3 regions of the Ilyobacter polytropus DSM 2926 genome follow, and region 3 is predicted to be linked to each of the others. Evidence: riboswitches for the same ligand, from Rfam matches in the RefSeq annotation. Region 3 holds a riboswitch; each other region holds the start of a gene.

What was found. A riboswitch is a leader RNA that binds a small molecule or an ion and turns the genes downstream of it on or off. The one in region 3 is predicted to bind glycine.
Region 1: linked by a shared signal. The riboswitch ahead of ILYOP_RS03415 (aspartate-semialdehyde dehydrogenase) and the one ahead of ILYOP_RS13550 (threonine aldolase family protein) in region 3 are both predicted to bind glycine.
Region 2: linked by a shared signal. The riboswitch ahead of ILYOP_RS12855 (alanine/glycine:cation symporter family protein) and the one ahead of ILYOP_RS13550 (threonine aldolase family protein) in region 3 are both predicted to bind glycine.

The regions. Positions count from the first base shown of each region.
Region 1 covers NC_014632.1:755,225-759,827, forward strand. Annotated here, with positions in the region: gene glyQ (glycine--tRNA ligase subunit alpha) at 1-289, shown strand, start outside; gene glyS (glycine--tRNA ligase subunit beta) at 322-2,394, shown strand; glycine riboswitch at 3,234-3,311, shown strand; glycine riboswitch at 3,314-3,377, shown strand; gene ILYOP_RS03415 (aspartate-semialdehyde dehydrogenase) at 3,477-4,451, shown strand; gene ILYOP_RS03420 (homoserine dehydrogenase) at 4,448-4,603, shown strand, end outside.
Region 2 covers NC_014633.1:632,245-636,847, reverse strand. Annotated here, with positions in the region: gene ILYOP_RS12865 (uridine kinase family protein) at 1-1,414, opposite strand, end outside; gene ILYOP_RS12860 (YegS/Rv2252/BmrU family lipid kinase) at 1,438-2,322, opposite strand; glycine riboswitch at 2,597-2,674, shown strand; glycine riboswitch at 2,677-2,742, shown strand; gene ILYOP_RS12855 (alanine/glycine:cation symporter family protein) at 2,839-4,185, shown strand; gene tal (transaldolase) at 4,260-4,603, shown strand, end outside.
Region 3 covers NC_014633.1:790,956-795,558, reverse strand. Annotated here, with positions in the region: gene ILYOP_RS13555 (dihydrolipoyl dehydrogenase family protein) at 1-1,158, opposite strand, end outside; gene ILYOP_RS13550 (threonine aldolase family protein) at 1,212-2,273, opposite strand; glycine riboswitch at 2,389-2,453, opposite strand; glycine riboswitch at 2,456-2,533, opposite strand; gene ILYOP_RS13545 (HNH endonuclease) at 2,733-3,476, shown strand; partial or broken gene ILYOP_RS13540 (SDR family oxidoreductase) at 3,584-4,531, opposite strand; gene ILYOP_RS13535 (EFR1 family ferrodoxin) at 4,568-4,603, opposite strand, start outside.

The sequences.
Region 1 (4,603 bases), on a different replicon from region 3:
AAAGTATTCCTTTGAAAAAGCAGACTTAGACCTTCATTTTAAATGGTTTGACGATTATGAAAAGGAAGCTCTTAATGCACTAGAAGATGAGCTTGTTTTCCCTGCTTATGATTATGTGTTAAAATGTTCTCATGTATTTAACGTATTAGATTCAAGGGGAGCTATCTCAACAACAGAGAGAATGTCTTATATATTAAGAGTAAGAAACTTGGCTAAAAGGTGTGCAGAGGTTTTTGTACAAAACAGAAAAGACCTAGGTTACCCATTATTGAAAAAAGAGTCGAATTAATATAATCTCGCTGCAAGAAAGGAGAGAATGACGTGAAGATCCTATTGGAAATAGGTATGGAAGAGATACCTGCAAGGTTTTTGAAGCCTGCACTAAATGATATAGAAAAATATATTAAAAAAGAATTTGAAAGCCAGAGAATAAAGTTTGAAACCCTGAAAACTTTTGGGACTCCTAGAAGGTTAGTTCTTCTAGTAGACGGAGTTTCAGAAAAACAGGAAGATCTTGATATAGTAAATACAGGTCCTGCAAAAGAAGTAGCATATGACGTAAATGGTGAGCTTACAAGGGCCGGTGTTGGATTTGCAAAATCTCAAGGAATTGATCCTACAGATTTAGAGATTCTAGAAACTCCTAAAGGTGAATATATTGCCGTAAGAAAGTTTGTAGAGGGTAAGGATACTAAAGAGCTTCTTTCAGGACTACTTAAAAACCTTATCACAGGATTAACATTCCCAAAATCTATGAAATGGTCTGACTTAAGTATGAAATTTGCAAGACCTGTCCAGTGGTTTTTGGCAATGGCAGACGATGAATTGGTAGAATTTGAAATAGAAGGGATAAAAAGTTCCTTAAATTCAAAGGGACATAGATTTTTTGGCGAGGAGTTCGAAGTAACTTCAATTGAAGAGTACTTTACAAAACTCAGAGAAAATAACGTAATAGTGGACATAGAAGAAAGAAAACAAATGATCATAGATATGATAAAGGAAAAATGCACCAAGACAGGGGAACAGGTACTTATAGAGCCTGACCTACTAGATGAGGTGACAAATCTTATAGAATATCCTTATCCTATAGTTGGAACTTTCAACTCAGAATTTTTAGAGGTTCCTCAGGAAGTTCTTATTATATCTATGCAGGTCCACCAGAGGTACTTCCCTATTTTAGATAGCCAGGGTAAGCTTTTACCTAAATTTGTAGTTATCAGAAATGGGATAACATCTTCTGAGCATGTAAGAAAGGGTAATGAGAAGGTTTTATCTGCAAGACTTTCTGACGCCAGATTTTTTTATCAGGAAGATCAGAAAAAATCTCTTGAGGAATTTGTAGATAAGCTATCTACTGTGGTATTCCAAAAAGATCTAGGAACAATAGCTCAAAAAATCTCAAGGAGTAAAAAACTTGCTGAATATATGAGTGAAAAATTAGCATTAAGGGATTCAAAAGAAGATATTATGAGAACTATTCATCTTGCAAAGGCTGACCTTGTCTCTAACATGATAGGGGAAAAAGAGTTTACAAAGCTCCAAGGGTTTATGGGAGCAGATTATGCTCTTAAGGCCGGAGAGAAAGAGGTCGTTTCAAAGGGTATAGAAGAGCATTATTACCCTAGATACCAGGGAGATAAGCTTCCTCAAGGTATAGAAGGAGTAATAGCAGGAATATGCGACAGAATGGATACCCTAGTGGGATGTTTTGGCATTGGTATGATCCCTAGTGGTTCAAAAGACCCTTTTGCCCTAAGAAGAGCCGCACTTGCAATTGTAAATATTATTTTAAATTCTAAACTTGTGATTTCTTTAGAGGAGCTTACTTCTAAAATGCTTGATATTTTAGAAGAAGACAATGTTCTTAAGAGACCTAAAAAAGATGTTTTAAAAGATCTAATGGAATTTTTTAAACAGAGAGCTATAAATGTATTTGCTGACCATGGACACAGAAAAGATGTTATTGGTGCAGTCTTAAGTATAGATTGTGATGTTCTTTTAGAGGCCTCTGAAAAAATAGAGACACTGGAAAAAGTTTCTAAGGAAGAGGGATTTAACGATCTGGTACTCCTTTTAAAAAGAGTAGGAAATATATCTAAAGATCATCATGAAAAAGCAATTTCAACTGATTTACTTGTAGAAGACGCTGAAAAGGAACTTCATAAATTTTATGTAGACCTTGATTCAAAAACAGAATTGAATCTTCAAACTAAATCTTATGAAGAATTTTTTAGAAATATTCTTGCGGGTAAAAATGTAATAAATAGATTTTTTGACAGTGTAATGGTAATGGATAAAGATCAATCGTTAAAAAATAATAGACTTTCTCTTTTGAAATCTCTAAATGAGATTTTTAACAGAGTAGCTAAATTGAATTTGATAGAAGAAAAATAAAAAAGGTGTCTTAGGACGCCTTTTTTTATTTATCCAATGAAAAACAAAAATATTTTGAAAAAAAACTTTTTTTTTTGTATCAAATAATTGGTACTAGCTTATAAAACTTCTCAATTAAAAGATCATGAAAATTTTATTAAATTTATAAAAGAAAGACAAGTTTTATAGAGTGAAACATTGTTTAACCCTTGTTAACTCTGGGTTTATTATGAAATATATTTATACTAAAGGCAGATTTTTATTAAAAACCTAGAAAAATTAATATAATGCAAGGAGTTATTTATTAAAAATTTTTAACTTGACGTTAATGGTCTATAACTGCTATTATACATAAAAGTTCTTCTAGGAAAGACAAAGTTATAAAAAACAGTAAAAAGTTTCGAAAGTAAAAATAAAAGTTGTGATAGAGTATTGTCACAAAAGTATAGAGGAGAGAAATGCTATGTTTAGACTAACTATAACCACCACCATAATTATTATGTAGGGTTTGCAATCAGAATTTCTGCTGATTCAGACCCATTTTAGAATAATGAAAATGTGGAATGTTTCTAAGTGGGATAGAGTCTAAAAGTAGTCAAATGCCCGTTTAGAACATATGTTCTTAACGGGCATTTTTTTATAAAATTAAATAACAACCTCATCAAACAGTGAAAAGTCTCAGCCTGATAAATTATACATTAATAAAGGGCTAAAGCTGTAGTGATTAAAGATAATTTTATCAGAGTGAACATAATAATGTTAAATAAAGAAAAAAACTTTTGACATTTCTTTAAAAATCTATTATTATAATCTTCAACACGGTAAATAAATGTCGAGTCACTGACAGCTTAATAAATCGGATGAAGGTATAGGGAGAGAGCTGGTAAAACAGCCACCGAAGAAGTAAATCTTTCAGGTAAATGGACCTATGCTGGACGAACCTCAGGAGAGAACTGTTTGATCAGTCACCGAAGGAGTAACACTCTCAGGTAAAAGGACGGAGGAAAACCCACGCAACTATTTTTGCGTATGGATTGTTTTCTTGAGGTTACATTTTTGTAACCTCTTTTTATATATTTAAATTTTTTTAGGGGGGATTATCAATGAGTTATGTTGTAGCGGTAGTTGGGGCAACTGGTATGGTAGGAAGGAAAATGTTACAGGTACTTGAAGAAAAAAAGTTTCCTGTTAAAGAGATAAAGCTTTTGGCTTCGGCTAGGTCAGCTGGTAAAAAGATGACTTTCAGAGGAAAAGAAGTAGTTGTAGAGGAACTTAAAGCTGAAAGTTTTGTAGGAGTAGATGTAGCACTATTTTCAGCCGGTGGAGAAACAAGTAAGAAATTTGCTCCTGAAGCTGCAGAAAGAGGAGCTATCGTAGTAGACAACTCAAGTGCATGGAGAATGACAGAAGATGTTCCGCTAGTGGTACCTGAAGTAAATCCAGAGGCTATAAAAAATAGCAAAATAATAGCAAATCCAAACTGTTCAACAACACAGTGTGTACTTCCTTTAAAAGTGGTTCAAGACTTATTTGGACTAAAAAGGGTTGTTTACAGCACTTATCAGGCTGTCTCAGGATCTGGTAGAGATGGTATAGAGGAATTAAAAGAAGGGAAAAGATTTTATCCTTATCAGATAAAAAATAACTGCCTTCCGCATATAGATGTATTTTTAGACAATGGCTACACCAAAGAAGAAGAGAAGATGATAAATGAAACCAGAAAGATTCTTGAAGTTCCAGAGTTGCCTATAACTGCAACTTGTGTAAGAGTACCAGTACTTAACTGTCACGGAGTTTCAATAAACGTAGAAACAGAATCAGAAGTTGATATTCAGAAATTAAGAGATGCACTACAAGATTTTCCAGGAGTTGTGCTGTATGACGACCCTAAAAACAATGTATACCCACTGGCTTCAGAATCAGATGAAAAAAATGAAGTATTCGTAGGAAGACTTAGAAAAGATCCAAGCATAAAAAATGGTCTCAACATGTGGGTAGTATCAGATAACCTTAGAAAAGGTGCAGCAACAAACACCGTACAAATAGCAGAGGTACTTGCAAAAGGGGGAAAATTATGAAATTAGGTGTAATAGGATTAGGTACTGTAGGCGAAGGAGTCTTAAAAATTCTTACACTTGAGAAAGATAGATTAGAGGCCATGTTTGGAGAGAAAATAAATGTTACAAAAGTTTGTGACCTTGAAGAGAGAAACTTTCCATTTGGTAAATTT
Region 2 (4,603 bases), 160 kb from region 3:
CAGGAACAAAGTCGTGATTTATCTCTCTGAAATAATTTAAAAACTTAATAAGTCTCTGAGACTCCTCGTAAAATATACTTCCCGGTTTCACTTTCTTTAATTCCCCGTGAGCATATTTTTTAAGTACCCCCAATTCATAAATTAGGTTTGAATCAAATATTGCATCAGCCTCTTCTTGGAAGGGGAATATATTTTTTTCTTCTCCACGTCTCACAGATTCCCACATATTTAATGTTCCCTCTGCACCGGTACCTCTTGAAAGGCTATCTCTTACAATCCTTCGAAGTTTTCTGACTTCACTTGTTGGAATTCTATTATGGTCATCGACATTTAGGGTGGTCAGGCAGCTAATATAAATTTTATATTTATTTTGTTTTGGTATATCCCGGGTGAGTTCTTCATTTAGACCGTGTATTCCCTCTATAAGAATAATCCCATTTTTTGCTAATTTTACTCTCTTACCTGTGTATTCCCTCTCTCCACTGAAGAAGTTATATTTTGGTATTTCTACCTCTTTTCCGTTCATAAGGTCTTTCAAGTTTTTATTTAATAGTTTTGTATCCAGAGCTTTTATTGATTCAAAATCTTTTTTTCCATTTTCGTCTAAGGGAAGCAGCGCTCTCCCGATATAGTAGTTATCTAGAGAGATAACAAGTGGCTTTAGGCCATTTACCCTCAGATGTATTGCAAGCCTTTGGGTGAAAGTGGTTTTACCAGAAGACGAAGGCCCGGCTACTGTAACTAATTTAACATTTTCTTTTTTGGCGATTTCGTCAGCAATAAATGAAAGTTTTTTATGATGCAGGGCTTCATTTACCATTATGAGTTCGGCTATCTCATTGTTTAGTATTTTTTCATTTAAGGCTCCCACATCTGAAACTTCCATTATCTGACCCCATTCTTCTGATTCATGAAATATTTTTGCAAGTTTTTTATGGTCAGTTTCCACAGGTATTCTATAGGGGTCATTTTGGAAAGGATATTTTAAAATAAATCCTCCGTTATAAGGTGACAAATCGAACAAGTTGAGATAACCGGTACTACTTAACATACCATTGTGATAATAGTCATAAAAACCTTCCATTTCATAGACTCTTAGGTCAACCCAATCGCTGTACTCAATAAGCCTTCTCATGTCTGGTCTGTTATAAATACAGTCATGTTTTTCAATGTCACAGACAGGCATAATAACAGGCCTTATGGGAATATCTTCCCTTATAAGTTCATTCATTCTGTTTTTTATAGCTAAAATATCCTCAGAACGTATTTTAGGATCCTTTAGGATTTCACCGTAGATTCCTTTATTTAGAGAGTGGTGTATCTTAACTTCTGCCTCTGGAAACAGGTCGTAAGTAGCCTTGATCAAAATGAATTTCAAAGTTGTATAGTAGTTTCTTTCATTGTAGTTTTCCATGGTGTTCTCCCTTCAAGTATTATTTAGTTTGCATACCCCAATATTTTTAAGCCGTTTTTTATGCATTGTATGTCAAGAGGAAAATCAGGACCTTTTTCTCCGTCTAAATCTGTGGAGATAGATTCATTGCACTTTAGAGATAATCGGTTAGTTTTGAAGTGTATTACTCCCTTAGGATTTTCAAGATGCTCTTTTTTTAAAAACTTAAAAAAGGATAAAAGGGTTTCGGTCATTATTTCTGCCTTTACTATGACAATATCCAAAAGTCCGTCATCTAGCTGAGACTTATAGGCAATATCAATATTTCCAGCACTTTTTCCGTTGAAAGCAAATATAATAAGCGAGTGGCCTGTATATTTTAGTTCTTTAGATTCAACTGTTATCTGAAGTCTCTTGAAATTTGGGATCTCTATAATACCACTGAAATAATATGCCAATTTTCCCATTGTGTTCTTAAGATTGACATTTGTCTTTTGGGAAACATCTGTGAATAAGCCTGTACTGGCAACATTTACAAAATAAGTATCGTTTACTTTTCCAAGGTCGATTAGTTTAACATTAGAACTGAGGATCTGTTGGCAGGCTTCAGATATATCTTTTGGCATTCCCAGACAGGTTGCAAAATCATTGGCAGTGCCAGTTGGAAGTATGGCAACAGGTAAGTCAATACCTGTTTTTTTCATTATATTAATTATTTGATTTACTGTCCCATCCCCACCTGCTATGATTATGTGGTTGTATTCACCTCCAATATCCTTGAATGCATCTTCTATATTAGCTTCATAGCTTATTCTGAAAGCATCAATGGTATATCCCTTTTTCTGATAAACTTTAAAAATAGTATCTAAATGCTTCACTATATAATTTTCACCAGAATATGGGTTGTATATTAACCTTGCCCTTTTCATATTTCCTCCTGAATAAAAAATTAGATAAAAAGTATAACACAGTAACCTATTAAAAGATTACTCTTATTCTTTTATTTTCCTTTATTAGACAGATCCAAAAGAACTTTTGTCATAAAATTATTTTAATAAAATTAAATAATTAAGAGATTATTAATAATATATATAGTAGTCTAAGGGGGTATAAAAAAATATAATGATATGTATTAAAAAAAAACCTTTGACATTTTTTAATAAATTGATTATTATATTTTTAATAAAAATTTAATTAAGTCGGATGAAGGTATGGGGAGAGAGCTGTTTTTACAGCCACCGAAGAAGTAAATCTTTCAGGTAAATGGACCTATACTGGACGAGCCTCTGGAGAGAATTGGTTAATTCTAGTCACCGAAGGAGTAATACTCTCAGGTAAAAGGACAGAGGAAAACAGGCATGGCGTGTTTTCTAGAGGTTGCATTTTTTTGTAGTCTCTTTTTTTATTACGCCCCTTCTGCCATCTGACAGATAAGGGAGGAAAAAATGAAAGAAATTTTAGGACAACTAGACAGCATTATATGGGGATTTCCTACACTTTTTGTACTTGTGGGAACTGGAATTTATCTTACTGTAAATTTAAAAGGTATTCAGATTTCAAAACTTGTAACAGCTTTTAAATTTCTATTTGAAAAAGACGGTAATTCTGATTCTAAAGAGGGAGATGTATCTGGATTTGCAGCCCTTTGTACAGCTCTGGCAGCTACAATCGGTACAGGTAATATCGTAGGTGTAGCAACTGCAATAAAGTTAGGAGGTCCAGGTGCTATATTCTGGATGTGGATTGCTGCTTTCTTTGGTATGAGTACAAAATTTGCAGAAGGATTTCTTGCAATCAAATACCGTGAAAAAAAAGACGGAGAATATTCAGGCGGACCGATGTATTATATCGAAAAAGGTGCTAAAAACAAATTTTTAGGAAAAGTATTTGCTTTTTCTGGAATAATGGTTGCCCTTTTAGGAATAGGGACTTTCCCACAGGTAAACGCAGTGGTAGAAGGTGTGAAAGGTGCCATAGGAATACCGACTATGACTACCGGTATTGTCCTTACAATAGCAGTAGCCCTTGTTACTTTCGGTGGAATCAAGAGAATTTCTCAGGTTGCTTCATTCCTTGTTCCATTCATGGCTGTATTTTATATAGTAGGTGGAGTTGTAATAATGGCTTCAAATCCTTCTGCTACAATGTCGGCTATATCTCTTATAATAAAATCTGCATTTAATGGAAGTGCAGCAGTAGGAGGTTTTGCAGGAGCTGGAATTATGATGGCTATGAGAGCCGGTGTTGCTAGAGGAGTATTCTCAAATGAAGCCGGACTTGGTTCAGCACCAATTGCAGCGGCTAGTGCAAAAACTGACTCACCTGTTAAACAGGGTCTAATATCAATGATAGGACCATTTTTAGATACTTTGATAGTTTGTAGCATTACTGGAATAATAGTTGTTTCATCAGGTTTGTGGTCTCAAGACGGTTTATCAGGATCATTACTTACTTCAAAGGCTTTTGAATTCTACCTTGGTTCTTATGGTTCTCTTATCGTGAACATTGGAATAATATTCTTTGCCTTTACTACAATAATAGGTTGGAACTTCTATGGAGAAAAGTGTACTCAGTATCTTTTCCAAAAGGAAGCTATCAAGTGGTTTAAAGTTATATTCCTTGTGATGATAGCATCAGGACCTTTCTTAAAGCTAGATACAATCTGGCTTATTGCCGATATAGTAAATGGTGTTATGGTAATACCAAATCTTGTTGGACTTTTAGTACTTAGAAAAGTTATTGTCGGAGAAACACTGGCTTTTTTCAAAGAACCAGTTCTTAAAAAGGTTTAGAGTGTAAAAAAAATTGCTTTTTTTAAAATTTTAACCCATAATATATTACAAGCATATAATTCAGGGGGGTTGAAATGAACAAAGAAATCATAAGAGAACTAGATAATCTAGGTCAAAGTTTATGGCTTGATTTTATTAGTCGAGATATCATACAAAGCGGAGAACTAAAAAAACTTATCAATGCTGGGCTTATGGGTGTTACATCAAATCCTAGTATATTTCATAATGCCATAGCAAAAAGTAACGACTATGACAATGAAATAAAAGAACTAGCTTCTAATGGAAGATCAGTTGAAGAGATATACGACGAGTTAACTGTGAGAGATATACAGGAGGCGGCAGATATTCTGAAACCTGTGTATGAAAAAACTGCAGAAAGAGACGGGTATATAAGTCTAGAGCTTAACCCATTGTTGGC
Region 3 (4,603 bases):
AATTTTAACATTAAAAATATCATCTTTTTTTGTCTTTGCCCTGTCCAATTCATCTCTTTTCAAAGAATAGATATGAATATTGTCATGTTTTTCACGGGCTTCTTTCTCACTCATACCTGCACTGGCAAGCTCAGGCTGGGTGAATGTTGTCCAGGCTACATTAGAGTAGTCTATGGACTTTTTAAGAGGTGTAAGGGCGTTTTGCACCGCAATTATACCTTGATAATTGGCCATATGCGAAAACTGATATGGGCCTACAACGTCTCCTACAGCATATATGTTGTGGATGTTTGTCTCTAGATGTTTATCCACCTCTATACCCTTTTTGTTATATTCTATACCTGCATTTTCAAGCTTTAGAGATGCTGTCGAAGGTTTTCTCCCTACAGCCACTAGCATAGATTCTGCAGATAGTTCACTTTTTTGTCCATCTTTTTCCACAGTGAGGATTATAGTGTTATTGTTTTTTTTAACTTCCACAGCCTTTGTTTTAATGTGTATATTGACTCCTTCGTCTATTAGTTTTTCCCTTAAGATGTGTGCAAACTCCTGGTCCTCCCTAAAGAGAATATTATCTAACATCTCCACTAGATGAACTTCAACTCCGATACGGTTTAAAGCCTGGGCCATTTCCACTCCAATAGCCCCACCGCCTAGGATGATCATGGATTTCGGAATTTCTTCAAGGAGGAATAAAGATTCATTTGTAAGATATTCCACAGTATTTATACCAGGTATAGGGGGCACAAAGGGAGAAGACCCTGTTGCAATAATAATACTCTTACCGCTAAAGGTATTCTCCCCTATTTTTATAGTTTTATTTTCTGTAAATTCAGCCTCTCCCTCTAGAAAATTAATTCCAGTTTTTTCAAGGACTTCGGGAGTCTCATGAGAATAGACATCCTCAATTACTTTTTTTACATCTTTCATTATTTTTCTTGTATCAGGTACAAAGTCACAGTACTTTCTGGCTGAATTTATCTCTTTTGAAATATTTATAAGGGCTTTACTAGGAACACAGCCTGACCAGGTACATTCCCCACCAGTTCTGTTTTTTTCTATGAGAAGTACTGATTTGCCAAAACCCTTTGCAGTGATAGCGCATGTTAGTCCTGCTGCCCCTGCTCCTATAACAATGAGGTCAAAGTCAAAAGTCATTTTTATCCCTCCGTAAAAATTAGTTTTTCAGGGAAGGTCGATGCCTTTTTGTTTTACGAAGCACAGCACGTCCCTTCAGACAAATATATACTTTGTTTTTTTAACACATCCTCTAATTTATCCACAAAAATATCGATATCCTCTTCTGTTATATCAAATGACATTACAAATCTTGATTCTTTTTTGTATTCATTCCATAGGTAAAAGTATGAAAATTCCTGCATCTCTTCAACTGCATCCATAGGGATCTTAGCAAAGACAATATTTGCCATGACATCATTTGTCACTTCCACACCTAGATTTACAAGTTTTTTCTTGAGGTACTTTGCCATACTGTTGGCTTTAGATGCATTTGTATGCCATAAATTATCCTCTAAAAGTCCAAGATACTGGGCAGATATAAATCTCATTTTTGAGTGAAGCTGAAGATTTTGTTTACGAAGTCTAAAGAAGTCCTTTGCTAACTCTTTGTTGAAAAATACGATAGCCTCTCCAAACATAAGACCGTTTTTTGTACCTCCAAAAGACAGCACGTCTACACCACAGTCGGCAGTCATCTCTTTTAAAGAGCATCCTAAGGCTGCAGCAGCATTAGAAAGTCTAGTTCCGTCCATGTGCAGAAGCATGTTGTTTCTTTTTGCAAAGGCAGAAATATTTTTTATCTCTGCAGGAGTGTATACAGTTCCAAGCTCTGTAGCCTGAGTTATAGATATTATATGAGCCTCAGGTTTATGAATGGCGCCCTTAAAAGACAGGAATTTTTCAGCAGCTTTTATACTGAATTTTCCATCTTCAGATGGAACAGGCAGAAGTTGCATCCCAGTTATTTTCGAAGGTGCACCAGCTTCGTCCTGAAATATATGAGCTGTATCAGGGCATAGAACACAGGTAGCTCTTCCTTTCATAGCCTCTAGTGCCAGTACGTTACACCCGGTTCCATTGAATACGAAAAATACCTCTACATCTCCAAAAATCTCTTTAAATTTTTCTTTTGCTTTTATAGTTAGAGGATCCATACCATAGGCAAAAGCATGTCCTTGGTTTGCCTCCATAAGTTTTTCCATAATCTTTGGGTCTACCCCACTAAAATTATCACTCGCAAATGTTCTTTCCATCTTTATCCCCCCTAAAATTATCTATAATAAATATTTTACGACCAACAAAAAATCCGGATGAGATATAAAAAAAGGCTACAAAAAATGCAGCCTCTAGAAAACAAGTGATTGTTTTCCTCTGTCCATTGTACCTGAGAGTATTACTCCTTCGGCGACTGACTAAACAGTTCTCTCCAGAGGCTCGTCCAGAATAGGTCCTTTTACCTGAGAGTTTTACTCCTTCGGTGGCTGATTAATCAGCTCTCTCCCTATACCTTCGTCCGACTTTATTAAATTTTATTTATCGAAGTCATTCTATAGTATTTTATTCTAATTGTCAAAGAAAATTTGAAAAAATATTAAGTTTGGTACTTTAGTCCTAATTTTTTGGACAAGAATATTAAAAGGATAAACTAAAGCACTTTTGAATATTTTATTAATTGCCTTGGCAATATTGAGGTATATTTCAGGGGAGGTTTTATGATAAATGTTATTTTTTTCTGGATGGCAGTTTTTATAATAATTTTTATTTTTACAAGAAAGTCTAAATCTCCTTATGGAGATAAAAAAGATGGAGGGATTCTAGGTTCTGAGAAAATAAATTTCGATAACATAAAGAGAAAAGAGATAAAAGTATTTTTTGACGACAAGCTGACAGATTCTGAAAAGCTTAAACTTTACGGTATCTTTGAAAATAAGTGTTTTAAATGCAGTAGTACAGAGCATTTATCAATAGACCATCACATTCCAATTTCTAAGGGTTATCCCTTAAAGGATAAGGAAGCAGGTTTAAATGCAGTGGTTTTGTGTGAAAAGTGCAATAGAAAGAAGGGAGACACTCTTCCAGATGAGTATTACAAAAAGTATGAACTTATAAGGCTAGAAAATCTCGGAGTAAAAAGTCATCTTTACTATTCTTCCAAAAGGATAAAGGAGGTAGAAAAAAATCTGCTTTCATACAAACTGGATTTTTTGAGGGAGAGTATAGATAAAAAAGAGAAAATAAAATTTGTTTATTTAAACCAGGAGGAAATTTTGTTTACAAGGGAAGGTGTGGAAATACATCCCTTTAAGATTTCAGCAGAAAGAAAACTTTTGTATAGAGGCTGGATTAGAGAGTGGTATTTATTTTCAGAAGAAAACAGGGAAAGGCCTTTTAATATCCGATGGATCTATCATCTGGAAAGGTCTTCAGGGAGAATCAGTATAAAGAATAAATGTTAAAAATATTGTTGTTAGAGACATAAAAGGCTATTGCAGCATTAAAACTTTTGCAATAGCCTAAATTATCCTAAAAATACTTTTAGTTGGTCAACTAGGATTTTTATTAACTACAGCGGCCAGTTAAGAGACGTATTTTCCTCGGAAATCGTCCACAATTTAGCAGCCATTTCTCGATCTAGAGCTATCTCGTCCAAAAGACACTCGGCGACAGGGCCCACCATTTCAGATCGCTTTGTAGGGCCATACAGCCTTTCCGGTTCCAACCCCTCTTCCGTTGCACACATAACTTCTGGTCATGAGCCTCTTTCAGCTGATTGTGCGATAATACGAGAAAGTACAAACCACAAAATCTTATTGAAAGAACTAGCTGTGTCATTGAGTAAATTGGTTCGTGACGCCCCTGGATGGCAAACTTGAACCTGGACGCTCTTATTCGATGCTTTGATCCGACGCTGTAATTCGTAGGCAAACATCATCTGTGCAAGTTTACTCTGAGCATAAGAGTTCCAAGCAGTGTAATTTTTATCGAAATTAAGATCTTCGAACTTAATTCTCTTCAGTCCCATTTTATAGGCATTACTGCCAACGACCACGATACGCCCATTAGACTCTTCTACTCTGTCGAAAAGCAATCCACACAGAAGAAAATGTCCGTAGTGATTTACTCCTAGCTGGCTTTCAAATCCGTCGGCGGTGAACTTCTGTTTAGCTACCTGTGCAATAGCTGCGTTGCAGATAAGTGAGCTGATATGAGGAACTTTCTCTAGTATCTCAGCCGCTGCTTCACGTACAGAATCCAGCATTTCTAAATCCATTTGCACAAAGCTCACATCAGTATTATTTCCAAATTCCTGTTTTATAGTGGCGATAGCCGCATTTGATTTATTAACGTTACGGTTCATCATCACAACTTTTGCACCCTTAGACAGTAATATTTTAGTTGCTTCAAATCCTGCTCCAGAGGTGGCACCAGTTATAACATATGTCTTACCTGAGAGGGATCCGATTTGCTCCGGCGTCCATCCCTTTGCCCCGTATTTGTTTTGGATATTCATTGTTTAATCACCTTGCTTTCTAAATATTTTTTATTTTTAGCTATTGGCCTCTATAATTTCACTTACTCTGAT